4 regions of the Erwinia rhapontici genome follow, and region 3 is predicted to be linked to each of the others. Evidence: predicted binding sites of a transcription regulator. Region 3 holds the regulator's gene; each other region holds the start of a gene.
The links. The regulator CRP, encoded in region 3, controls carbon source genes, mostly activating them, when cyclic AMP is high. The targets are predictions, from matches to a motif close to ATGTGANNNNNNTCACAT.
Positions count from the first base shown of each region.

Region 1: LJN55_RS10815 (arabinose ABC transporter substrate-binding protein) is a predicted target of CRP. The motif match lies at 5,171-5,188, and genes of this name have one in related genera.
Region 2: LJN55_RS04735 (beta-galactosidase) is a predicted target of CRP. The motif match lies at 2,046-2,063, and genes of this name have one in related genera.
Region 4: LJN55_RS19235 (glycoside-pentoside-hexuronide (GPH):cation symporter) is a predicted target of CRP. The motif match lies at 4,396-4,413, and genes of this name have one in related genera.

Region 1 covers NZ_CP085627.1:2,290,243-2,296,335, reverse strand. The annotation lists gene LJN55_RS10835 (oxidoreductase) at 1-164, opposite strand, end outside; gene araC (arabinose operon transcriptional regulator AraC) at 237-1,157, opposite strand; gene araH (L-arabinose ABC transporter permease AraH) at 1,169-2,149, opposite strand; gene araG (L-arabinose ABC transporter ATP-binding protein AraG) at 2,167-3,690, opposite strand; gene LJN55_RS10815 (arabinose ABC transporter substrate-binding protein) at 3,955-4,938, opposite strand; gene LJN55_RS10810 (ribulokinase) at 5,311-6,093, shown strand, end outside.
Region 2 covers NZ_CP085627.1:1,016,394-1,022,486, reverse strand. The annotation lists gene lpxO (lipid A hydroxylase LpxO) at 1-573, opposite strand, end outside; gene LJN55_RS04750 (PsiF family protein) at 761-1,066, opposite strand; gene iraP (anti-adapter protein IraP) at 1,225-1,488, opposite strand; gene LJN55_RS04740 (hypothetical protein) at 1,692-1,853, opposite strand; gene LJN55_RS04735 (beta-galactosidase) at 2,138-5,221, shown strand; gene LJN55_RS04730 (multidrug efflux MFS transporter) at 5,218-6,093, opposite strand, start outside.
Region 3 covers NZ_CP085627.1:441,168-447,260, forward strand. The annotation lists gene LJN55_RS01870 (YccS/YhfK family putative transporter) at 1-921, opposite strand, end outside; gene crp (cAMP-activated global transcriptional regulator CRP) at 979-1,611, opposite strand; gene LJN55_RS01880 (OsmC family protein) at 1,981-2,388, shown strand; gene LJN55_RS01885 (amidohydrolase) at 2,649-3,827, shown strand; gene LJN55_RS01890 (phosphoribulokinase) at 3,842-4,711, opposite strand; gene LJN55_RS01895 (YheU family protein) at 4,812-5,030, opposite strand; gene LJN55_RS01900 (hydrolase) at 5,030-6,046, opposite strand.
Region 4 covers NZ_CP085627.1:4,170,202-4,176,294, reverse strand. The annotation lists gene LJN55_RS19255 (fasciclin domain-containing protein) at 1-240, opposite strand, end outside; gene ampD (1,6-anhydro-N-acetylmuramyl-L-alanine amidase AmpD) at 502-1,071, shown strand; gene ampE (beta-lactamase regulator AmpE) at 1,075-1,929, shown strand; gene LJN55_RS19240 (glycoside hydrolase family 43 protein) at 1,900-2,874, opposite strand; gene LJN55_RS19235 (glycoside-pentoside-hexuronide (GPH):cation symporter) at 2,871-4,286, opposite strand; gene aroP (aromatic amino acid transporter AroP) at 4,457-5,812, opposite strand.

The sequences.
Region 1 (6,093 bases), 1.8 Mb from region 3:
TCGGACACAACCTGCACCGACGGCCAGTCAGCCTGGACTTTGGTCGCATCACTGCTGGAAATGGCGGCCAGTTCCATTTCTGATGTGCCGGCAATCAGCGGTGCATGGAAGGTTTTACTGGCAAAGCCGTAGCCGACCAGGCCAACTCGAATCTTGTCACTCATATTAATCCCTCTCGTGGTTACCCGTTGATTTAAGACGATCAACTCACTAACCACAAGAAGGATTTGGCTGAATTACGCCTCCTGGGCACGTCGGGGTAAATGCCAGGTTTCCTGAGCAACCAGCGCATCATGGGCGTCCAGGCTGCGGCGACGGAAGTCGCTGGGGCTGACACCCGCCCGCTTGCGGAACACGCGCGAGAAATAGAGCTGGTCGTCATAGCCCACTTCACGGCCAATGCTGGCTATCGGCTCCTGAGTGGTCTGCAACAGCAGTTTGGCCCGGATCACCCGCTGGTCTTCACGCCAGCGCAGCAGATTCACGCCCATTTGCTCACGGAACAGATGCGCCAGCCGTGACGGTGACAGACAGACATGTTTGGCCACCTCTTCGATTTTCACCTCTGCGGCCAGGTTGTTGGTCACATACTGGCAGGCTTCTACCACACGCGCATCGCGCACCTGCTGCTGGCTGCGCGGATCTTCCTGTACCGCCCGCAACAGCAAACGCTCCAGCAGGTTCATTGCCAGCTCTTCTGCAAACGGACGCCCGGAGTTATGGGTATGTTCGATATTGGCAAACAGACGGTCAAACTCACCGCGTAATGACTCCGGCAGCCGCAGTCGCCCCACGCCCTGCGCCTCATCCTGCCACTCCAGCCAGTCGCTCCAGTAGGCGCGCGGACGAAAATAAACCCAGCGGTGATACCAGCAATCGCTGTCCGGCAGACGCCCGTAATAATGCGGTGTTTTAGGCTGAAACAGCAGCAGGTCACCGGGTTCACAATCGAAGGCCGCTTCACCGTCAAACACCCGCCCGCGCCCTTTGATCGTCAGGTTGAGAATGTAGCCTTTCATGCCGTGGGGACGGTCGATAAAGAAATCGAGCGGCCCCATCGCATTAATGGGCGTCAGCCCCGCCACCAGCCAGGCGCTAAACGGATAGCCGGGCAGTAACGGGTTGGATTGCGCCACGGGCGCCAGACGATGATACATAACGCCTCCTGTCAGACCGCTTTCGCTTTTTGTTTGTAACGGTCGAAAATCACCGCTGCTAACAATATCAGACCACGTACCACGTACTGTGAGAAAGGCGATATATTGAGTAAATTCATCGCATTTTCCACCGTTCCGAGGATCAAAACCCCGGCCACCACATAAGAAATTTTCCCAATACCGCCCTTCAGGGAGACGCCGCCGAGCACACAGGCTGAGATAACAATCAGTTCATAACCCAGCGAGGTCATCGGCTGGCCGCTGGTCATACGCGATGCCAGAATAATTCCCGCCGCTGCCGACACCAGGCCGGAAAGAATAAAGATGATGATACGGGTGCGTACCACCGGCACACCGGCCAGACGGGCGGCTTCTTCATTGCCACCAATCGCCAGCGTGTTGCGCCCAAAGGTGGTTTTGTTCAGCAGGAAAGCAAACAATACCAGGGTAATAATGGTCAACCATACCGGGGCCGGCACGCCCAGCCAGCTGGCATAACCCAGGGCGAAGAAGCGCTCGTCTTCGATACCCACGGCTTTACCGTCGGAGAAGATATACGCCAGCCCGCGCACGATCTGCATCGTGGCAAGCGTGGTGATCAAGGCGTTGATTTTCAGTTTGGCAATCACGAAACCGTTCACAAAGCCGCAGGCCACGCCGAGTAACAGCCCGGCAATCACCCCGATCCACAGGCTTTCGGTCATGTTGATGACCACCGCGCAGACGACACCGGCACAGGCAATCACCGAGGCTACCGACAGGTCAAAGTCGCCGGACGCCAGGCAGAACAGCATACCGCAGGCCACCATGCCGGACATCGACATCGCCAGCCCTAAGCCTTTCATATTGATAAGGGAACCAAAATTCGGCACAAACACCATGCAGGCAATAAACAGCGCGGCAAACACCACCAGCATGCCGAAGTTGTCCCACACACGGCTCAGACTGAAGCGCGATGGGGCAGCGGGTGTAACAGATGAAGTCGTTGACATAGGTTTCTCCTGCATATTCAGGCCACGTGTGTGGCAGGTTTGGCGGTTTTTGGCATCGCCAGACTCAGCGTCAGGGCTTCAGTGGCGTCGTTATGGTCCAGCTCTCCGGCGATTTCGCCTTCGCGCATCACCAGAATACGGTCAGCCAGCCCCATCACTTCGGGCAGGTCACTGGAGGCAAACAGCACCGCAATGCCCTGGTCGGCCAGGGCGTAAATCAGCTGATAAATTTCGTTTTTCGCGCCGACGTCAATGCCGCGCGTGGGTTCATCCAGCAGGATGACTTTCATCTCTTCGGACAGCCATCGACCGAGGATCGCCTTCTGTTGATTGCCCCCGGACAGATTCATAATCAGCTGGTCTGCCGACGGGGTTTTGATATTGAGCGAGCGGATATGCACTCCGGCATTACTGGCTTCCCAGCTGTTGTTGATCAGACAACCTGCCTTGAGGTTATTACGCCTGGCGCTGATATTGATGTTGTCGCGCACGGAATGTACCGGGATGATGCCATCGGCCTTGCGGTCCTCCGGGCAGAGCATAATACCGGCGCGAATGGCTTCAATCGGCTCATTAATCTGGAGTTTTTTACCATCCAGCCACAGTTCACCGCTGGTCAGACGCGTGGCACCAAACAGCCCTTTCATCAACTCACTGCGCCCGGCCCCCACCAGGCCAAACAGCCCGACAATTTCCCCTGCACGCACGCTGAACGACACCGGACTGCGCACGCCTTTGGCATGCACATTGTCCAGCTTCAGTCTCACATCGCCCTGCGTGCGTGGGCGGTAACCGTAGATATCACCAATTTCACGCCCCACCATCGCCTGCACCAGTTCGTCGTTTCCGGTGGTGGCCATATCGGTAAAGGTACGTACGTAGCGGCCATCTTTAAACACCGTGATGGCATCGCTGAGGGCAAAAATCTCCTCCATGCGATGGGAGACATACAGCACCACGCGCCCGTCGGCACGCAGCTGGCGGATCACGCGGAACAGCTGATCAATTTCACGCGCCGAGAGCGAGCTGGTCGGCTCATCAAAGGCGATAACCTGCGCATTACGCGTTAACGCTTTGGCAATTTCCACCATCTGCCACTGCCCGAGAGAGAGGTATTTCAGCGGCATATCCGGGTCAATATCCATACCGAGGATTTTGAGCTGACGCGCGGCTTCTGAGCGCAGGCGGGAACGATTGACCAGCCCGGCACGTTGTGGCAACTGGCCTAAAAAGATATTTTCTGCCACCGACATTTCCGGCACCAGATGGAGTTCCTGATAAATAATCGCCACCCCGGCATTGAGCGCATCGGTGGTGTTTTGAAAATTAACTGGCTGGCCCTGCAGGCGAATTTCACCGCCGCTGGCCTGATAGCTTCCGCTGAGAATTTTGAGCAGCGTTGATTTCCCGGCGCCGTTTTCCCCCATCAGGGCATGCACTTGTCCTGCATAACAGTCAAAACTGATGTCCTGTAGCGCCTTCACGCCCGGGAAGGTTTTGCTGATGCCGTGAAAGCTGAGGTACGGTGGTTGCGAAGTCATGGTGTCTCCTGCATTTTTGGGGGGAGGCATCCGGGCGAGGCATGCCTCGCCCCTACGGTCGTGTGTTATGCAGGGGCGGGCATCCCTCACCCCTGCGGTCGTGTGTTATGCAGGGGCGGGCATCCCTCACCCCTGCGGTCGTGTGTTATGCAGGGGCGGGCATCCCTCACCCCTGCGGTCATGTGTTTTGCAGGGGCGGGCATCCCTTACCCCAGCGGTCATGTGTTATGTAGGGGTCGGGCATGCCCGACCCGCTGCCACGGATTACATCAGGCCTTTTTTCGCCAGTTCTGCTTTGAAGTTGTCGCGGGTGATCAGCACCACATCGGTCACTTCGGTAAATTTGGCAGGCTCGATATCTTTCGTCACCCAGTCATGCAGCATCTGGATACTGCGATAACCGTGGACATCCGGGCTTGGCAGCAGCGAACCATAGAATCCGGTCGCCTGGCCTTTCGACAGTTCACTCACTGCATCCACACCGTTAATGCCAATCCCAATCACATTCGGCGCTTTAAAGCCCTGACCTTCGGTCGCACGGACGCCACCCAGTACGGTGTTATCGTTCATGCCAACAATCAGCCAGTTCTTCACTTCAGGATGCTGAACCAGCAGGGAGTTACCGGCATCAAAGGCGCCGGGAATATCGTTAGATTTGGTGGGGATCTGGTAAATCTGTTTTTCCGGGAATCCGGCTGTTTTCAGGGCATCAATAGAGCCACCGGTACGGCGGCGGGCGGTGTCCAGCTCATTGGCGGTGATCGCCATCACCGCGGTGTCTTTCACATCCCAGCCGCGTTTCTGCATCTCTTTGTACAGTTCCTGACCCTGACGTTCGCCAATTTTGGTGGCAGCCATCATCACCAGCGGTACGGTGTCCATCGGTTTGCCTTTCGCGGTCACAAACTGGTCATCCACCGCGATCACTTTCAGGCCATAACTGCGTGCTTTGGCCACAATGGCAGAGCCGAGTTTAGGATCCGGTGTACAGATAACAAACCCTTTCGCGCCGCTGGCCGCCAGACTGTCGATAGCATTCAGGGTTTTTTCACCATCCGGCACAGCGATTTTGATCACCTCGAAGCCGAGATCTTTACCGGCCTTATCGGCAAATTTCCATTCAGTCTGGAACCAGGGTTCTTCCGGTTGTTTCACCAGGAAACCCAGCTTCATGGTTTCCGCCATAGCGGATTGTGACATAACGGCTGCGAGGCCAATCGCGGCCAGCGCTTTAGTGAATTTGTGCATGAGGCTCTCCGGCTCAGTGCCCGCTCAGGGCGGGATTGTGTAAACGGTAACAATCGGTTGTTGAAAAAATTAAAAGCATTTAAACAAGACCTTACCTGAGCACTGACAACTTAACAGTGGCGGTAGTGCGCTAGTTTTACCCGCAAGTAAAGGGAAATATGTAGAGCGCTATCACACCCTGAAATTACAGTCGTTTTGTCCATCTATTCAGCCAATTTAACCGACAGGCAACATTTGAAGCCCATCACATTCCCACCCTGCATGACAGAAAAGTGCATATTTGCAGCCAGCCGCACCTAACCACTCCGCCGCGATGTTTCCAGGATAGAGGAACAGTAAAAGAGCCTCTTCTGAACATAACGGAGAACAACTATGCATAAGGGTGCGATTACCCTCGGTCTGGATTTCGGCAGCGACTCGGTCAGGGCGCTGGCGGTCGATTGCGCCAGTGGTCGTGAGCTGCACAAGCACGTGGTTGCCTATCCTCGCTGGAAGGCCGGGCGATTCTGCAACCCGGCGAACAATCAGTTCCGTCACCATCCGCAGGACTATATTGATGCCCTGGAACAGGCCATTCGTGACGTTGTCACTAAATTAACCCCTGAGCAGCGCCTTAACGTGGTGGGTATTGGTGTGGATTCCACCGGCTCCACCCCCGCCCCTGTCGATCGTGAAGGCCGTGTGCTGGCACTGCGCCCGGAGTTTGCCGACAACCCCAATGCAATGTTCGTGCTATGGAAAGATCACACCGCGATTGAAGAAGCTGAAGCCATTACCCGACTCTGCCACAGCGGTGACTATCAGGATTACTCGCGCTTTATCGGCGGTATCTATTCGTCCGAATGGTTCTGGGCCAAGATCCTGCACATCAGCCGCAACGATGCGGCGGTTCGTGAGGCCGCCGTTTCCTGGGTGGAACTGTGCGACTGGGTGCCCGCCCTGCTCAGCGGCACTACCGCCCCTGCCGACCTGAAGCGTGGCCGCTGTGCTGCTGGTCATAAATCCCTCTGGCACCCTTTATGGCAGGGACTGCCGGAAGCGAAATTCCTTAATGCTCTCGATCCGTTGCTCACGGCCGATCTCGATCACCCGATGTTCACCGAGACCTGGACCGCCGATGTGCCTGTCGGCAAGCTGAGCGCCGAATGGGCCGAA
Region 2 (6,093 bases), 580 kb from region 3:
GCCATCACGCCAGCTGTGCCGTATTCCATCCACCTCAATAAAACAGCGGTTATCATTTGGCGTTATCAGCCCAAGGTGATAGCGCACCGATCCAGCGTAAGGATCGCGGTGTTTACCCAAATGGCTCCCCGCGGGAAGTTCGGCAAACATGGCCGCTTTAACACCGGGGATCTCACTCAGTAATGCACTCGTTAGCGGGCAAAGTTGTTGCGCCGAAGGATGCGCATCGCCGTACCATTTAAGATAGAAGCGTTTCCAGCCGCGCTTAAAGAAGGTATTGAATCCGGCGTCATTAGGCGACTGCGCGGCTTTAATATGATCCTGTAAACGCACCGCCTCCTCCCGAATAACCTGCCAGTTATCGGTCAGCTTTTTTAATTCGGGAAAAACGTCATGATCAAAATAAGGCTGCTTACGCGGCAGCAGGCACAGCCCGGTCATAAACATATTGATGGGTGCCATAAAGGTTGAGTGGTCGAATAACTGTCGTGAGAACTTCAGCTTTATCCGGCCACGCGAGTGGGCATAGATCACGCTAATAATAAAAATACCGATAATGATGAAAGCCACCATACAACACATCCTGTAGTTGTTAGTGAATAACGCACAACAAAGGCCCGGCAGACCGCTGAGGCGTTGGAGAGGAAATAGAGTTTAGGAAAAGAAAATGGCACTGACATTAACAATCAGTGCCACTGATAACCTGAGGCGATAAAAAAGGCTCAGGCGGCCCATCCGCGGGACGGTAGCCCACGATGTATTAGCTTTTTTTCAGGCAATTGCTCATAAAGGTTTTGCGCTCGTCGCCTTTCAGGTTTTTTTCACCTGCCCCGGCATTACAGGTTTTCATCTTCATTTGCTGCGGCGTCATGCCATCCATCTTGCTGTCTTTCTTCAGACAGTTGCTCATAAAGGTTTTGCGCTCATCCCCTTTCAGGGCCTTATCTCCTGCCTGCTGATTACAGACGGTCATTTTTTGCTGCTGTGCGGTTTTCTCTGCGGCGCCAGCATAACCGGCCGCCGTCAGTGAGAACAGGGCAGCCGCTATCAGTAACTGAACTTTCATTCGCATACCATCCCATTATTGTTATAAGCACAATGATCAGTGTGGCACGGCTTTTGTTTTCAGCGAGTGGGTAAACAGGAATATTTTCAAAAAGTGATATGAAAGCGCCCATCACCACATACATGTGAGTTCGATGTGCGTTTAATTGAATCGTGGAACTACTGTCGGGGATGGTGTAACAGGCGATGAATATAACTTTCCAACAAAGAAGCGTCTTTCTTATAATCTGGAGCCATTGCGGTTGATGCCGTCTGCATCGCTTCAGAAATATGGGTATTAATTTGCTGAAGCTGTTCGCCATCCAGCTTACGCAGCAGTGCCGTCACGACGATTTCCAGCGCTTCGACCTGAGCCACCAGTTCTTTCGACTCTTCTTCTTTTTCCGCCAGCCTTACCAGTAATTCAGCAATGAGGTTTTTCATGCGACTGTCTCAGCGAGTTAAAGCAAGACGTTATCATCCACATCAAAAAAAGCAAACTGATATTCGCTTTATATTTTCGTGACTTATGCCCCAAAACAGAGCAATTAAAGCGATGTTTTTTTCGAAACGTTTCGCTGGTGCTCTTCCTGTTTAAACGCTGGCACTCACTTTCGGGGACCTGTCGGCCCCCGAACTGTCAGGTTTTAGCGCCCCTGTTCCATAAAGCCACCGCGAGGCCCACCGCCACCGTGTCCTCCGCCGCCGCCATGTCCTCCTCCCCAGCCACCGCCTGGAGGTGGGAACAGGCATCCGCTTAATGCTGCAACCAGCGCAATGATACTTACCGCTTTAATGACACGAATCATGTGAATCCCTCGTACAACTGTGAATGACAACTGGCGCTGATAGTAAGCGTCGCGTATGCCCCTCACAATGCAGAATTCTCTGGTTCCGGGGCCTTTTTACCCGGCGTAACGACGCTTAACGTTTTCCTGCTATTTCCCCGCTACAACCCTGCGAACGGCGGGCTATTTACAGATTTTCTTTACCCATAAATGTTGCGACCAGCATCGCATTCCCTACTCTTTTTGCTTTACTTCATTCCGTTTCAGCATCAATGTGAGCGCATAACATTTATAAGGAATCTGGCATGACCGACTCTGCACAACTCACTCTGCAACAGCGACTTTCTCAGCGTCACTGGGAAAACCCGGCGGTCACGCAGCTCAACCGTCTGCCCGCTCATCCGCCTTTTTCCAGCTGGCGCCAAAGCGATGCTGCACGGGACGATCGTGCCAGTGAGAGTATTCAGTCACTGAATGGAGAGTGGCGCTTTAGCTATTTCACTCGCCCGGAAGCGGTGCCTGATGAGTGGGTGGCTGCCGATCTGCCCCTGGCTGATTGCTTAGCCGTTCCGGCGAACTGGCAGCTGGCGGGATATGACGCCCCGATCTATACCAACGTGCAGTACCCCATCCCGGTTGATCCTCCGCGCGTTCCTGCCGATAACCCCACGGGATGTTACTCGCTCACATTCGAGTGTCAGCCTGAGTGGCTGGCGACGGGACAGACGCGAATCATTTTTGACGGCGTGAACTCTGCCTTTTATCTGTGGTGCAACGGCGAGTTTATCGGTTACTCGCAGGATAGCCGTCTGCCGGCAGAGTTTGACCTCAGTACCAGCCTGCATGAGGGTGAAAACCGCATTGCGGTGTTGGTGCTGCGCTGGTGTGACGGCAGCTATCTGGAAGATCAGGATATGTGGCGCATGAGCGGGATTTTCCGTGATGTCAGCCTGCTGCATAAACCGACCGTACAGCTATGTGATGTCCAAATTGAGACCGTTCTCAGCCCGGAATATCGTTCTGCACAGTTAAACATCCTGGCACTCACCTCACTGATGGACGCCAGCAATTATCAGCTCCAGGTAGCGCTGTGGCGTGAAGGTCAGGAAATCGCGCATCATCATCAGCCATTTGGCACGCCAGTCATCGACGAGCGCGGACGTTATCTCGACCGCACCCTACTGACATTGCATGTTGACCAGCCCCTGCTGTGGAGTGCCGAAACGCCCCATCTTTATCGCGTTGTCGTTTCCCTTCTGGACGCCAGCGGTACGCTGATTGAAGCAGAGGCGTATGACGTCGGCTTCCGCAAGATCGAAGTGAGTGGCGGCCTGCTGAAACTCAACGGCAAAGCCCTGCTGATCCGCGGGACTAACCGCCATGAACATCACCCGGACTTCGGCCAGGTGGTCGATGAAGCCACCATGATCAATGATATCCTGCTGATGAAGCAGCATAACTTTAATGCGGTGCGCTGCTCACATTATCCAAACCATCCATTGTGGTATCGCCTGTGCGACCGTTTTGGTCTGTATGTGGTGGATGAAGCGAATATTGAAACCCACGGAATGCAACCGATGAATCGACTGTCGGATGATCCAACATGGTTTAACGCCTTCAGCGAACGCGTCATCCGCATGGTGCAGCGCGATCGTAACCACGCCTGCATTATCATCTGGTCACTGGGCAACGAATCTGGCCATGGCAGCACCCATGATGCGCTCTATCGCTGGATCAAGAGCCAGGATCCGAGCCGTCCGGTGCAGTACGAAGGCGGAGGGGCCGATACCGCCGCGACCGATATTATCTGTCCGATGTATGCCCGCGTCGATCAGGATCAACCCTTCGATGCTGTGCCAAAATGGTCAATTAAAAAATGGATCGGGCTGCCGGAAGAAAACCGACCGCTGATCCTGTGTGAATATGCGCACGCCATGGGCAACAGTTTTGGCGGTTTTGATCGCTACTGGCAGGCTTTCCGCCAGTTCCCCCGTCTGCAGGGCGGTTTTGTCTGGGACTGGGTAGACCAGAGTCTGACGCGCCTCGACGAAAACGGTGAGCGCTTCCAGGCTTATGGCGGTGACTTTGGCGACACACCCAACGATCGTCAGTTCTGTATGAATGGGCTGGTGTTTGCGGACCGCACGCCTCATCCGGCACTGTTTGAAGCCCAGCGCGCCCAGCAGTTCTTCCAGTTTGAACTGACCTGCACTGCGCCATTAACCGTACGTATCGCCAGCGAATACCTGTTCCGCCACAGCGACAATGAACATTTGCACTGGCGTATTGAGCATCAGGGAAAAGCAGTAGCAGAGGGACAACATACGCTGGATGTCGCCCCGGAAGGCAGCATTGAATTAACGCTGGGCGCTCTGCCCTCGCTGACCGGCGAGCTGTGGCTGCGGGTTGAGGTGATTCAACCTCTCGCCACCGACTGGTCACCTGCCGGTCAGCGTGTAGCATGGGATGGCTGGCGCCTGCCTGCGGCCCTGGCTCTACCTGAACCGCAGACCGCGGGGGAAATGCCACAACTGAGCCAGGAGCCGCAGTGGATTGAAGTTCGTCGTGGCGAACAATGCTGGCAATTCTGCCGCCAAAGCGGTGAGCTGGTACAGTGGCTGAACGGCAGTGAACCCCAGTTACTCTCTCCACTGCGCGATCTCTTTGCCCGCGCCCCCATTGATAATGATATCGGCATCAGCGAAGTGACACGTATCGATCCGCACGCATGGGTAGAACGCTGGAAACGAGCAGGCCATTATCAGCTGGAAAGTCAGTTGCTGCGTTTGCAAGCCGATGCGCTGAGTGATGGGGTGCAGATCAGAACAGAGCACGCCTGGTTGTCTGCCGGAGAGTTACGTTTCCTCAGCCGTAAATGCTATCGGATTGATCCGCAGGGCGTAATGCATATTGAAGTTGAAGTGGACATTGCCGCCGGACAGCCGGAACCCGCACGCATTGGTCTGCGCTGTCAGCTGGCAGAAGTGGCCGGCAATGCAAGCTGGCTGGGCCTTGGCCCACATGAAAACTATCCTGACCGTCAACTGGCAGCCGAGTTCTCCCGCTGGCAGTTGCCGCTTGACCAATTGAGCACGCCGTATGTCTTCCCCGGTGAAAATGGCCTGCGCGGCGGCACTCAGCAGCTGGCCTACGGTCCCTGGCGGCTCAACGGTGAGTTCCATTTCTCACTCAGCCGCCACAGCCTGGAACAGCTACGCGAGACTTCACACCGTCATCTGCTCCGTGACGAACCAGGGTGCTGGCTGATTGTTGATGGCTATCATATGGGCGTTGGTGGCGATGACTCCTGGAGCCCGAGCGTCAGCCCGGACTTCCTGTTGTCTGAACGCCAGTATCGTTACCAGATGAGTATGTCGCTCGCCCGCTAGACCTTCCCATCCCGGCGCAGCACTGCGGTGCGCCGGGACTGACGATAAACCCAAATCAGTTGCACGCTGTTCACCAGGACCACCACCGCCGTCGCGGCAAATACCCAGCGAAAACCGCCGACAGCGGAGATAGCCGACCCCATCAGTGGCCCGATGACGTTACCGAGGTACATGAAAGACTGGTTATAGCCAAAAATACGCCCGGTCACCTGGTCACTGGAATAGCGCAGCAGCAGCGTCTGCACCGCGGGCATCATCGCACCATCGGCGAAGCCGAGCAGGAAACGGAATATCCCTAACTCCACGGCACTGTCTGCCCACGACATCCCCACAAACAGCACCACGGAAAAAATCAGCGCTGCAAACAAAATACGTTCGGCACCTATTCGGTCACCGAGCTTGCCCAGCGTTGGCGCTGAGAGCAGCGCGGACACACCGGGGATAGCAGCAACCATTCCGCTGACAAAAGCAATATTCTGTACGTTCGGTTCCAGCTCACGCACAAACAGCGTCAAAATGGGGCTAATCGAACCATTACATAGCTGGATCACCAGCGTGGTAACGAACAGGCTGATCACTAATCCCGGGCGACTGAGGGTGTGAAATACCATGCTGCCAGTAAGCTTGTCCTCTTTCTTCACCCGTGGCGGGCCGCCCTCTTTAATCAGAAACAAGGTGATGAGAAAACTGATCAGCAGCAGCCCGGAGGTGATCAGGAAGACCGCCTGTAACCCAACCCAGTCCGCCAGCAGACCTCCCATCAGCGGCCCCATAATAACACCGCAGATCTGCGCGGTACTGACCATACTCAGTGCCCAGCCACTGCGTTCACGCGGTGCCTGCGCGGCGACCAGCGCCATTGCATTAGGGAT
Region 3 (6,093 bases):
GTGCTGACGGGATATTTTTTCCAGTGCCTGAAGCGGTTTTTCCATCGTGAAACGTTCAGGGAAGCGGTGATAGAGGATATCGTCAGCCAGTACCCGCAGGCGTGTGGCAATGGTCTGCGCATTCCAGCGGATCACCGCCTCGGCGTGGCTCTGCTCTACCAGCTTCTGTACTTCCTCGGGCTGATGCAGGCTGACGGCGATATGTTCCTGTAGATCGAGGGCGACCTGAAATGCGCGCGTCAGTCGCTGATAATGGTCGCGATTGGCGGCCAGCATATGCATTTGCTGGTAACAGGTGTTAATCAGATCGACGGCTTTCTGTTGGCGGACCAACAGGGGAGGCAGGGCGGTTTGGGGATCGGTCAACTGGGTTAGCAGACTGTATTTCGCTTCGCAGTAATCAGCCAGTTCATGATAGAGCAGACTGAGGGTTTCGCGCATCGGCTGCTCTTTCCACAGCCAGAACCAGAACCAGTTAAACGCGCCATACCAGACGGTACCGAGAATGAACAATAGCGGCGGCTGCCACATGGGCATGCGTCCGGCCAGACTGAGGGTGAAAATGGCGGCAATCAGCGATGCCGGTAGCAGACGACCGTGCAGCGGACTGATTTCACCGGTGACACCAAGCAGCAGTGACATGACCAGCAGGATCACGGGCAGTGGCACCTCTTCTGCCCCGGCGTACTGAATCAAAAAGCTACTGAAAGCAAACAGGCAACCGCCTACGATCAGACGTTTGAAGAAGCGTTTGTGTGGAGTATCAAGACCGGCATTGTTACAACAGGCGGGGACTAATGAGAACAGCAGGCCGTTTTGCAGGTTGCCGAGCATCCAGCCGATCGCCACGGGTAAACACAGCACCAGTGTTTGCCTGAGTGCGTAGTTAACTTCGGGGTGATAGATAATTCTCCGCCACATGAGCCACACCAAATAAAAACGGCGCGACTGGGCGTCGCGCCGTGGGTTCAGAGCCGGTTAACGTGTTCCGTAAACAACAATGGTTTTACCATGTGCTGAGATCAGGTTTTGATCTTCCAGCATTTTTAGAATACGACCCACCGTTTCGCGGGAGCAGCCGACGATCTGGCCGATCTCCTGACGGGTGATTTTGATCTGCATCCCATCCGGGTGCGTCATGGCATCCGGTTGTTTCGCCAGATTCAACAACGTTTGGGCAATGCGTCCGGTCACATCAAGGAAAGCTAAATTACCCACTTTCTCTGATGTGACTTGCAGGCGACGCGCCATCTGTGAAGACAGGCGCATCAGGATGTCAGGATTCACCTGAATCAACTGACGGAATTTTTTGTAGGAAATTTCAGCCACTTCACAGGCTGTTTTCGCACGTACCCATGCACTGCGCTCCTGACCTTCTTCAAAGAGGCCCAGCTCGCCAATGAAGTCGCCCTGATTGAGGTAGGAGAGGATCATCTCTTTGCCTTCTTCATCCTTGATTAACACCGCTACTGATCCTTTAACGATGTAATAGAGGGTTTCCGCCTTCTCACCCTGATGAATCAGAGTGCTTTTGGATGGATATTTGTGAATATGGCAATGTGACAGGAACCATTCGAGTGTAGGGTCTGTTTGCGGTTTGCCGAGAACCATTCGCTGTTATCCTCTGTTGTAATCGTGCCTAAATATACCCTGTATTCGGCGTGCTGCAGATGCGTTGCCGCTGGCCTGAAGCGCGAAATATTTTTGGGTATCAGGGGATGTATCCCTGCCAGGCGTTGAAATATTCAAGCGTTCCCATAGGGAAATTATACGGGCCTCTGTTAAGAGCATGGCTCGTGCTGTCGTCCCGTTTTTACCGTGCATTGTTATGCCAGTAAAATATTGCAGCTTCGTTTGTAGCACAGCTTTACAAGACTGTCTTCTGTTGTCTCGCTTCAGCATAGTTCGAAAAAGGCAACGTTGCCGTTTTTGTGAGTGCAGCGTACTCTGCGGTAACTGAATCAATGAGAGGATTTTGTGATGCAAGCACGAGTTAAGTGGGTTGAAGGGATGACGTTTTTGGGAGAATCCTCATCCGGCCATCAGATTTTGATGGATGGCACCGCGGGGGATAAAGCACCCAGCCCGATGGAGATGGTGCTGATGGCTGCCGGGGGATGCAGTGCGATTGATGTGGTGTCTATACTGCAGAAAGGCCGTCACGATGTCGCCGACTGTGAAGTTAAATTGACCTCGGAACGTCGTGAAGAGGCACCGCGTATTTTCACCCATATTAACCTGCACTTTATTGTCAGCGGCAAGGCGTTAACGGATAAAGCCGTTTCACGTGCGGTCGACCTCTCTGCGGAGAAATACTGCTCGGTGGCGATTATGCTGGGGAGCGCGGTGAAAATGACGCACAGCTATGAAGTGACAGATCTGACCTGAAGCTGGTTTCTTATGGGTAACGATGTTCGTTGTCGTTACCCACAGCTGACAGAACGTAGCGTACACATCCTGCTATTCCTCTCTCTACCCGCATTTCACGCCACGGCAGGCGAATAACATCAGCGGTATATTTCCCTCGTTCTACATTCCTTTCTTAATTTGCTGCAGGCTGGCGAAACAACAGCTGAATGTCCGGCGTTTGCCCATGATTCTCTGTTGCTGCCTGGTCTGCCGTTGTCAGATTTAATTAACCAGGAGTCATGATGACTATCGAGACGCTGATTCAGGATGTCACACCAAAGGTGCTGCAATGGCGGCGGCATATTCACGCGAATGCCGAACTCTCTTTCCACGAGCATGGCACCGCAGACTATGTTGCCGCTGAACTGGCAAAGTTTGGCCCATTAACACTTAGTCGCCCGACGCCAAATAGCGTACTGGCTGAACTTGAGGGGCCGCGTAGTGGTGACTGCATTGCCCTGAGGGCCGATATGGATGCGCTGCCTATTGAGGAGTTGAACAGTGAACCTTTCACTTCGCGCAATCGCGGTGTGATGCATGCCTGCGGGCATGATGCGCATACGGCAATGCTGATGGGGGCGGCATGGGTGTTGTGCCAGCAGCAGAGTAAGCTTGCCGGCAAAGTGCGCTTTATTTTCCAGCATGCGGAAGAAGTGCCGCCAGGCGGGGCCAGCGAGCTGATTAAGCTGGGCGTATTGAATGGTGTATCAATGATCTTCGGTCTGCATGTTTTCCCGGGACTGTCTACCGGCCAGGTGGCTGTGAAAGAGGGCGTCTTCAGCGCTGCCAGCGATAACTTCGACCTGACCCTGCAGGGAAAAGGCGCCCACGCAGCGATGCCGCAGGAGAGTATCGACCCGGTGACGCTGGGCGCAGGAGTGGTGCAGGCACTTCAGCAGATTGTCTCACGTCGTCTTGACCCTAACGAAGGTGCCGTACTGACGGTCGCGAGTTTTCAGGCTGACGGCGGCTATAACGTTATCCCTGACACGGCGCATCTGCGCGGCACGCTGCGCACGCTCAGCCAGAGTGCGCGTAACACTATCCCGCAGATGATGTCACAGCAGCTGGACGGAATGACGCAGGGAGCAGGGGCCAGCTACGTGCTGAAATGGACGCCGGGTTACACCACCGGGGTTAATCACCCGGACGCCTGCCGTATTGCAGTGGATAATGTGATTGCCACGCTGGGGGATGATGCCTTGCAGGTTATGCTGCATCCAATGTTTGGCTGCGAGGACTTCTCAGCCTATCAGCAGGTAGTGCCGGGCTGTTTCCTGTGGGTCGGGTCGGGCAACCCGGAAAAAGGGACCTGCCGGGGGCTGCATAACCCCCATTTTCGCCTTGACGAAGATGCGCTAAAAATCGGGGTGAGGCTGCATACCGGCTTTATCCACCGCCTGCTGATGAAGCGATAACAGGATAAATGGGGTCAGCCGATTTTTTTGCCTTCGATAAGGCGTTTGACCAGTGGCCCCATAATCAACTCCATTGCCAGTCCCATTTTTCCACCTGGTACCACCAGGGTTTTGATATGCGAGATAAACGAACCTTGCAACATGGAGAGAAGATAGGGGAAGTCGATATCTTCCAGCCCCTGAAAGTGGATGACGACAAAACTTTCATCCAGAGAGGGGATGCCGCGAGCAGCAAAGGGGTTAGAGGTATCCACCGTGGGGACGCGCTGGAAGTTAATATGAGTGCGTGAGAACTGCGGCGTAATAAAGTTAATGTAGTCCTCCATGGAACGCACCACTGAATCCATGACCGCTTCACGCGAGTGACCGCGTTCACCCGTGTCGCGCACCAGTTTTTGTATCCACTCCAGGTTAACGATAGGCACCACGCCGACCAGCAGGTCCACCTTGTCTGCCACGTTGTGCAGCGGAGTCATTACGCCGCCATGCAAACCCTCATAAAACAGGACATCGGTGGGTTCAGGCAGCGGCTGCCACGGGGTAAATGTACCCGGCACCTGGTTCCAGGGTACGGCTTCATCATAGGTGTGCAGATATTTGCGCGACTGCCCTTTACCGCTGCGACCATATTCACTGAACGTTTGCTCCAGCAGGCCAAAGTCATTGGCTTCAGGGCCAAAATAGCTGACGTGCTTTCCCATATCGCGCGCTTTACGGATTGCCATATCCATTTCCGGGCGGGTAAAACGGTGGAAACTGTCCCCTTCGACCTCGGCTGCCCGCAGATTAAGTTGCTGAAAAATCTTCCTGAAAGCCAGGCTGGTGGTGGTGGTTCCTGCCCCACTGGAGCCGGTGACGGCGATGACCGGATGTTTGGCTGACATGGCGTGCAACTCCCTGATAAAGGTCGGACGGACGGATCATTGGTAACATGTTTTACCCGTCCAAGTCATTATGGCTTCACGTTTACTTATTCACGACTATTTATTCACGAAACTGGCCGCGCGGCATGATGTTGACGGATTCATGCAATTCCGACCACACCAGCACCACCTCGCCGCTGTTGAGCTGGCGACGGACATCGTCGACTTTCTGTTTTAGCGAGCGCTCCTGTTCACCATAGTCGGTGCCTTCACGCAGCACGAAGGATTCAATCAAATTGTCGAGCGTTTCGGTATCAAGGTCTTTCCAGGGGATAATCATCATTTCTCCAGCCAGGTGTTAAGCCACTGAGGGATGCGCTGTTCCAGCCACATCGCAGGTTTACGCAGCGTGCCGCCGACGAAACCGACGTGTCCACCGTGCTGCGTCAGCTGATACTCAACACAGGCGGGCAGTAATGCCGGATCAGGGATGACCTCAGGGGTCATAAAAGGGTCGTCTTTCGCGTGTATCACCAATAACGGTTTACGCACGCCGGGGAGCAACGGCATGGCGCTGCAACGATGATAGTAGTCGCTGGCATCCGCAAAGCCGTGCGCGCGCGCGGTGATCGCATCGTCAAAGTCGCGTAGCAGGCGCAGCGATTTAAGCTGAGCCAGGTCGACAGGGAGTGTTCCCGGCCACGCGCGGAGTTTGCGTTCGGCATTCTGCTTCAGCAATCCCAGCAAATAACGCTGATAGATGCGTGAAAATCCCTGCTCCAGCCGCAGACTACAGGGTTCCAGCATCAGCGGGGCGGAAACCACCACGCCCGCGTCCAGCAGGCAGCCCTCGCCCTGCTTGCCCATCATACAGGCCAGCATATTCCCGCCCAGGGAAATCCCCACCGCGGCGGTAGGAACCTGTCCCCATTCATCGCGCAACCACTGCAAAAAGTAGCTGGCGTCTTCTGTCTCACCGGAGTGATAGATACGGTTGAGCCGATTCGGTACACCACTGCAACCGCGAAAATGCATCACCACGCCAAGCCAGCCGCGATCTTTCCACGCCTGAAGCAGGCCGTGCGCATAAGGGCTGTGAAAACTGCCCTCCAGCCCGTGGAACAGGACCACTCGGGGTTTGTGGCGTGCGGCCGCCGGATCTTCACTCCATGCCAGATCGACAAAATCGCTATCCGGTAACGTCAGGCGCTGCCAGTGGGGTTGCAGGGTAATGCGGCGACGGATCAGGCGCGGCAGAATGGTTTGCAGATGCGGATTGCTGGTGCCCATTAGTGGACGAAAAGCGTTATCCGTCAGGGGGCTAAAATTTATCGGGTTAGAGCTTGTAGGATCCATAGCACGCTGTTAGCTTCGTCAGGTTGTTAATTTTTCAGAGGGGTGGG
Region 4 (6,093 bases), 1.3 Mb from region 3:
ATTGGTGGGGGCGAAGACGGTGAAGGGGCCAGGGCCTTGCAGTGTATCCGCGAGGCCTGCCGCTTTTACAGCAGCGACCAGCGTGGTGTGATCTTTCGAGTTCAGGGCATTCTCAACGATATTATGGGAAGGGAGCATAGCGGCCCCACCCACCATCACGGTATTCTTGGACATCTCAGCCATTGATGCGGCACTGAACAACACTGAGAGACACAGAGCGGTACGGATGAACGTTTTCATGATGAATTCCTTTGGGTAAGAGAAGGCATTTTTGCCTTACATAGTCCCGTCATGTTTGAAGCGGCAACGGCATGAGCATCATCGGATGCTGGCCTGCTGTAACTCCAATTATGCTGGTTATATCTATCTACGGTTGAGAGTGGAAATCGGATGCAAAAAGATGAAAATATTTTTTGCCACAGTAAAAAGGCCGACAGATAAGTTTGATTAAGCTGAAAAAAACCATGTTAATCTGCGAGAGTCTGAACACAGGAGATCGGTATGCAGTTGCGAGATGGGTGGATCGCTGGCGTGCGGCATGTTCCGTCGCCGCATGTTAATCAGCGACCTGACGATGAAGCACCTTCACTGCTGGTGGTGCACAATATCAGTTTGCCGCCCGGTGAGTTTGGTGGCCCCTGGATCGATGCGCTGTTTACCGGTCAGCTTGATCCTGGCATTCATCCCTATTTCGCTGATATCTGTCATTTACAGGTGTCTGCGCACTGTCTGATCCGCCGCGACGGCGAGATCGTGCAGTATGTGCCTTTTCATCTGCGGGCATGGCACGCCGGGGTTTCTCGCTATCAGGGGCGTGAAGTCTGTAATGATTTCTCCGTAGGTATCGAGCTGGAAGGCACGGATACGCTGCCCTATACCGATGCGCAATATCAGGCGTTGCAGGCCGTGACGCAGCTGTTAATTGAACACTACCCGATGATGGCGCAGCACATCACCGGGCACAGCGATATTGCACCTGAACGTAAGACGGACCCTGGACCCTCTTTCGACTGGGCGCGTTTTCGCGCCGACCTTGGGCATAACACCCTGACCACACTCAATGGGAGTTAAGGCATGACGTTATTCAGCCTGTTGCTGGTTCTCGGATGGGAACGATTATTTAAAATGGGTGAACACTGGCAACTGGATCATCATCTGGTGCCACTGTTCCGCGCTCGTCAGCGTTTTTCTCTGGTGCGTACGCTGTTGATGGTTGTGATGATCATGGCTATCGTCGCTCTGTGCTTACTGGCGCTAAAAGGGCTGTTTTTTGGAGTGCCTAAGCTGCTGTTCTGGATACTGATCGGTCTGCTCTGTATTGGCGCCGGGTCGGTGCGTCTGCACTATCACGCTTATCTGAAGGCGGCCAGCCATAACGACACTGATGCTCATAACGCCATGATTGAGGAATTGACGTTGATCCACGGCGTACCCGGCGAGTGTAGCGAACGTGAGTTTTTGTCTGAACTGCAAAATGCGCTGCTGTGGATTAACTACCGTTTCTATCTGGCACCGCTATTCTGGTTCGTGGTGGGGGGGCCTTGGGGGCCGGTGCTGCTGGTGGGCTATGCGTTCCTGCGTGCCTGGCAGAGCTGGCTGGCGCGGCAGCAGAATCCGCTGGCGCGCGCGCAGTCCGGTGTTGATGCCATTCTGCACTGGGTTGACTGGATCCCGGTACGGTTGGTGGGCGTAGCTTATGCCTTGCTGGGGCACGGTGAGCGTGCATTACCCGCGTGGTTTGCGTCTCTGGGCGATCGCCACACACCGCAGTATCAGGTGCTGACACGTCTGGCCCAGTTCTCACTGGCGCGCGATCCCCACCTGGATAAGGTGGAGACCCCGCGTGTGGCAGTGATGCTGGCGAAAAAAGTGTCACTGGTCCTCGTGGTGGTGGTGGCGTTACTGACTATTTACGGCACGCTGGTGTAACACGCTGTCTGCGGGTGGTGTGCCGAACTGCGGCAGGCCATCGGCACTCCAGCTGAATGTTTTCACCCGGGTATGGCGGTTAGGGTCGTATAGCGGGTCACCTTCAATTTCGGTGTAATTGCGTGCGTGATACACCAAGACGTCTTCGCCATTCTCCCCGACCGTAAAGCTGTTGTGGCCCGGACCATATTGATGGTTCTCCCAGTCGGTGGTAAATACGGGCGCAGCAGATTTATGCCAGTTTTCTGGCTGTAGCGGATCCGCATCGACATCAATCCACAACAACCCCATACAGTAATTCTCATCGGTGGCGCTGGCCGAGTAGCTGACAAACAGGCGCCTGCCATGATGTATTGCCGCCGGGCCTTCATTGACGCTAAATCCTGCACACTCCCATTCATACTGCGGGCGGCTGAGCATCACCGGCTCGCCTTTTATCTGCCAGGGGGTAGCCAACTCTGCCAGGTAGAGGTTGGAATTACCGGGGATGGCCGGATCTTTCTGCGCCCACAGATACCAGTTTTTCCCCTGATGGACGAAGTGTGTGGCATCCAGCGCGAAGCTGTCGATGGGGGTCAGGATCTGACCGCGTTCGACCCATTCTCCTTTCAGTGGATCGATATCATCGCAGGTGAGGGCAAACATGCGGTGCTGGAACAGACCTTGTTTAATCTCCTGTGATGGCGCTGCCGCAAAATAGATCACCCACTGGCCGTCAATCAGATGCAGTTCCGGTGCCCAAATCAGGGCGCTCATGGGGCCCTGCTCAGGTTTGCGCCAGACGACGACGGCATCGGCCTGTGCCAGTTCTGCCAGGGTAGCGGCGCGGCGGATCTCCAGCCTGTCGTACTCCGGTACCGACGCGATAAAATAGTAGCTCCCCTGATGGCGCAGAATAAAGGGATCGGCGCGCTGTTCAATTAACGGGTTAGGCCAGTGGCTCATCGTGCGGCTCCTTGTGGTTTGGTTTTCAGTTCTTTGTGCTCATGATAGTCATTCAGCTCCTGATAGTTTGTACGGCGCTGCTCAAGGTCGCTCTGGATTTGCAGCATCAGCGTGCGGTCCACTTTCAGCAGGCGTACCACGCCAGCCGTAATCAGGTATCCCACCGCTGGGATAACGGTAAACAGCAGCACGATACCGTTCAGCGCAGCGGGGCTTTGTTGTTTCGCGCCAGCATTGTAACCGTACCAGGAGAGCAGGAAACCGACCATGGCACCAGCCACCGCCAGCCCGACTTTTAGGAAGAACAGGTTGCCGGAGAAGCTGATACCGGTAATGCGTTTACCGGTTTTCCACTCACCGTAGTCATCAACGTCGGCCATCAACGACCAGTGCAGTGGTGACGGGATTTGATGCAGGATGTTCAGCAGGAAGTACATCACCAGCACCAGCATCGTTGCCTGCGGGTCAAGGAAGTAAAAGCCACCGGAGAATGCTGCCAGCACGATGTTGGTCCAGAAGAACACTTTCAGCTTGCACCAGCGGTCGGTCAGGATCTTCGCCAGCGTACTGCCGATCATCATGCCTACCACGCCAAGGCTGATAAACAGCGTGGCGAAGTGAGTCGATTGCTGCATCACCCAGGTGACGTAATACATGGTGGCAGCCATACGAATAAAGCCAGGGCAGACGTTGCAGAAGGTCAGCAGCAATATGCGTACCCACTGATCGTTCTTCCACACGTCGCGCAGGTCAGCTTTCAGGTCGTCATTGCTGGGCACTGCCGGACGAATACGCTCGCGTACCGTGGCAAAGCTGAACAGGAACATCAGCAGTGCCACCAGCGCCATCACACCCATAGCCATCTGGTAGCCGCGCGCCTTGTTGTCACCGCCAAACCACTCTGCCAGCGGCAGCAGCGTCAGTGACAGGATCAGCGTGGCAATCCCGACCATCACAAACCGGTACGACTGGCAGGAGACGCGTTCGCCGGGATCGTTGGTGATCACGCCACCCAGGGAACAGTAGGGGATATTGATCGCGGTATAGGTCAGCGACATCAGGAAGTAGGTCGCAAACGCCCATATGACTTTGCTGTTATAGCTCCAGTCTGGCGTGGTGAACATCAGCACACTGAACAGCACATAGGGTACGGAGACCCACAGTAACCAGGGGCGGAAACGACCCCAGCGACTCTGAGTCCGGTCGGCAATCGCACCCATAATCGGGTCCGTGACTGCATCCAGCACCCTGACAGATAACAGGAGAACGCCCACCAATGCAGGCGCCAGTCCGAAGACATCCGTATAAAAATAGTTAAGAAAGAGCATGATGGCGCCGCCGATCATATTGCATCCGGCATCGCCCATTCCGTAACCAATTTTCTCTCTGACTGAGAGTTTTGAGCCCTTCATGGATAATTCTCCCGCGTGTCTTTAGTGCTTGAGAGTATTCACGCTTATCGGATGCGGTGCGCAGGTGCAAAACGTCGCAGAGATGGACAAAACGCCTGGAGAGGGGAAAGTGTGAAGCAGATAACAATTCGGCCAGCTAGTGCTGGCCGAATCAATAGCAGACGTGATGATTACGCGCGCTGTGTGCGGTTTTTAATCCAGTAACCCACGGCGAGGATCAGTACCCATACCGGGATCAGCCAGACAGAGATCGCCATGCCTGGGGTCATTGCCATCAGTACCAGAATTCCCGCGAGGAACAGCAGACAAATCCAGTTACCCAACGGATAAAGCAGCGCCGGGAAGCGGGTGGTGACACCCTGCTGATCTTTCTTACGGCGGAACTTCATATGCGCGAGGCTGATCATCGCCCAGTTGATCACCAGAGCTGAGACCACCAGCGCCATCAGCAGACCAAACGCCTCACCCGGCATCAGATAGTTGAGCAGTACGCACAATGCCGTCGCAATCGCGGAGAACAGGATAGAGATCACCGGCACGCCGCGGCTGTCGACTTTTAACAGCGCTTTAGGGGCATTACCCTGCTGCGCCAGGCCAAACAACATACGGCTGTTACAGTAAACGCAGCTGTTGTATACCGACAGCGCAGCCGTCAGGATCACCACGTTAAGGGCATTCGCCACCAGCGCATCACCCAGCTCGTGGAAAATCAGAACGAACGGGCTGGTATCAGACGTCACGCGGGTCCATGGCATCAGCGACAGCAGGACCGCCAGGGAACCAATGTAGAAAATCAGAATGCGGTAAATCACCTGATTGGTGGCTTTTGGAATGCTGGTTTCCGGGTTATCCGCTTCCGCAGCGGTAATGCCGACCAGTTCAAGACCCCCGAAGGAGAACATGATAATCGCCATCATCATGATCAGCCCGCTAAAGCCATTGGGCAGGAAGCCGCCCTGTTCCCAAAGGTTACGCACGCTGGCCTGTGGGCCACCCGTGCCGCTGAACAGCAGCCAGCAACCGAACAGGATCATAGCCACCACGGCAACGACTTTAATAATCGCGAACCAGAACTCCATCTCACCAAACACTTTCACGTTGGTCAGGTTGATGGCGTTGATGAGCACAAAGAACACCGCTGCCGACATCCAGGTAGGAATATCCGGATACCAGAACTGAATATATTTGCCTACGGCTGTCAGCTCTGCCATCGCCACCAGCACATACAGTACCCAGTAGTTCCAGCCAGAGGCGAAACCGGCAAAGTTGCCCCAGTATTTATAAGCAAAGTGGCTGAAGCTTCCGGCTACCGGCTCTTCTACCACCATCTCGCCCAGTTGGCGCATGATCAGGAAGGCAATAAATCCGGCAATAGCATAACCCAGTATGACGCCTGGTCCTGCGGATTGGATGACCGATGCGCTGCCCAGAAACAGACCGGTACCAACGGCACCGCCTAATGCGATCAGCTGAATATGGCGGTTTTTCAAGCCACGTTTCAGCGTTTCGCCCTGCTGATGTTCCATGTATGACCTCATGATGTTTTATTATTTTTTATGTCTACGGCTGGCCCTGTTATCCAGGTGTATTAAAAACTTTACGGCACTGTGTAAGTAAATATAATTCAAGGCGTAGCCTCAGGATGAGAATAGTGCTATGTGCAGAGGTTTGCACTCGCTTTCTGATAAACATGCGCAGGAACGACTAAAAAAGCAGCGCGGCGTCTCATTTATCGCTGTATTTGTTTTGTCATAAATTATCGAAAATGACGAATAACATTGTCTTATGACGGGGCGTTACGAGTGGG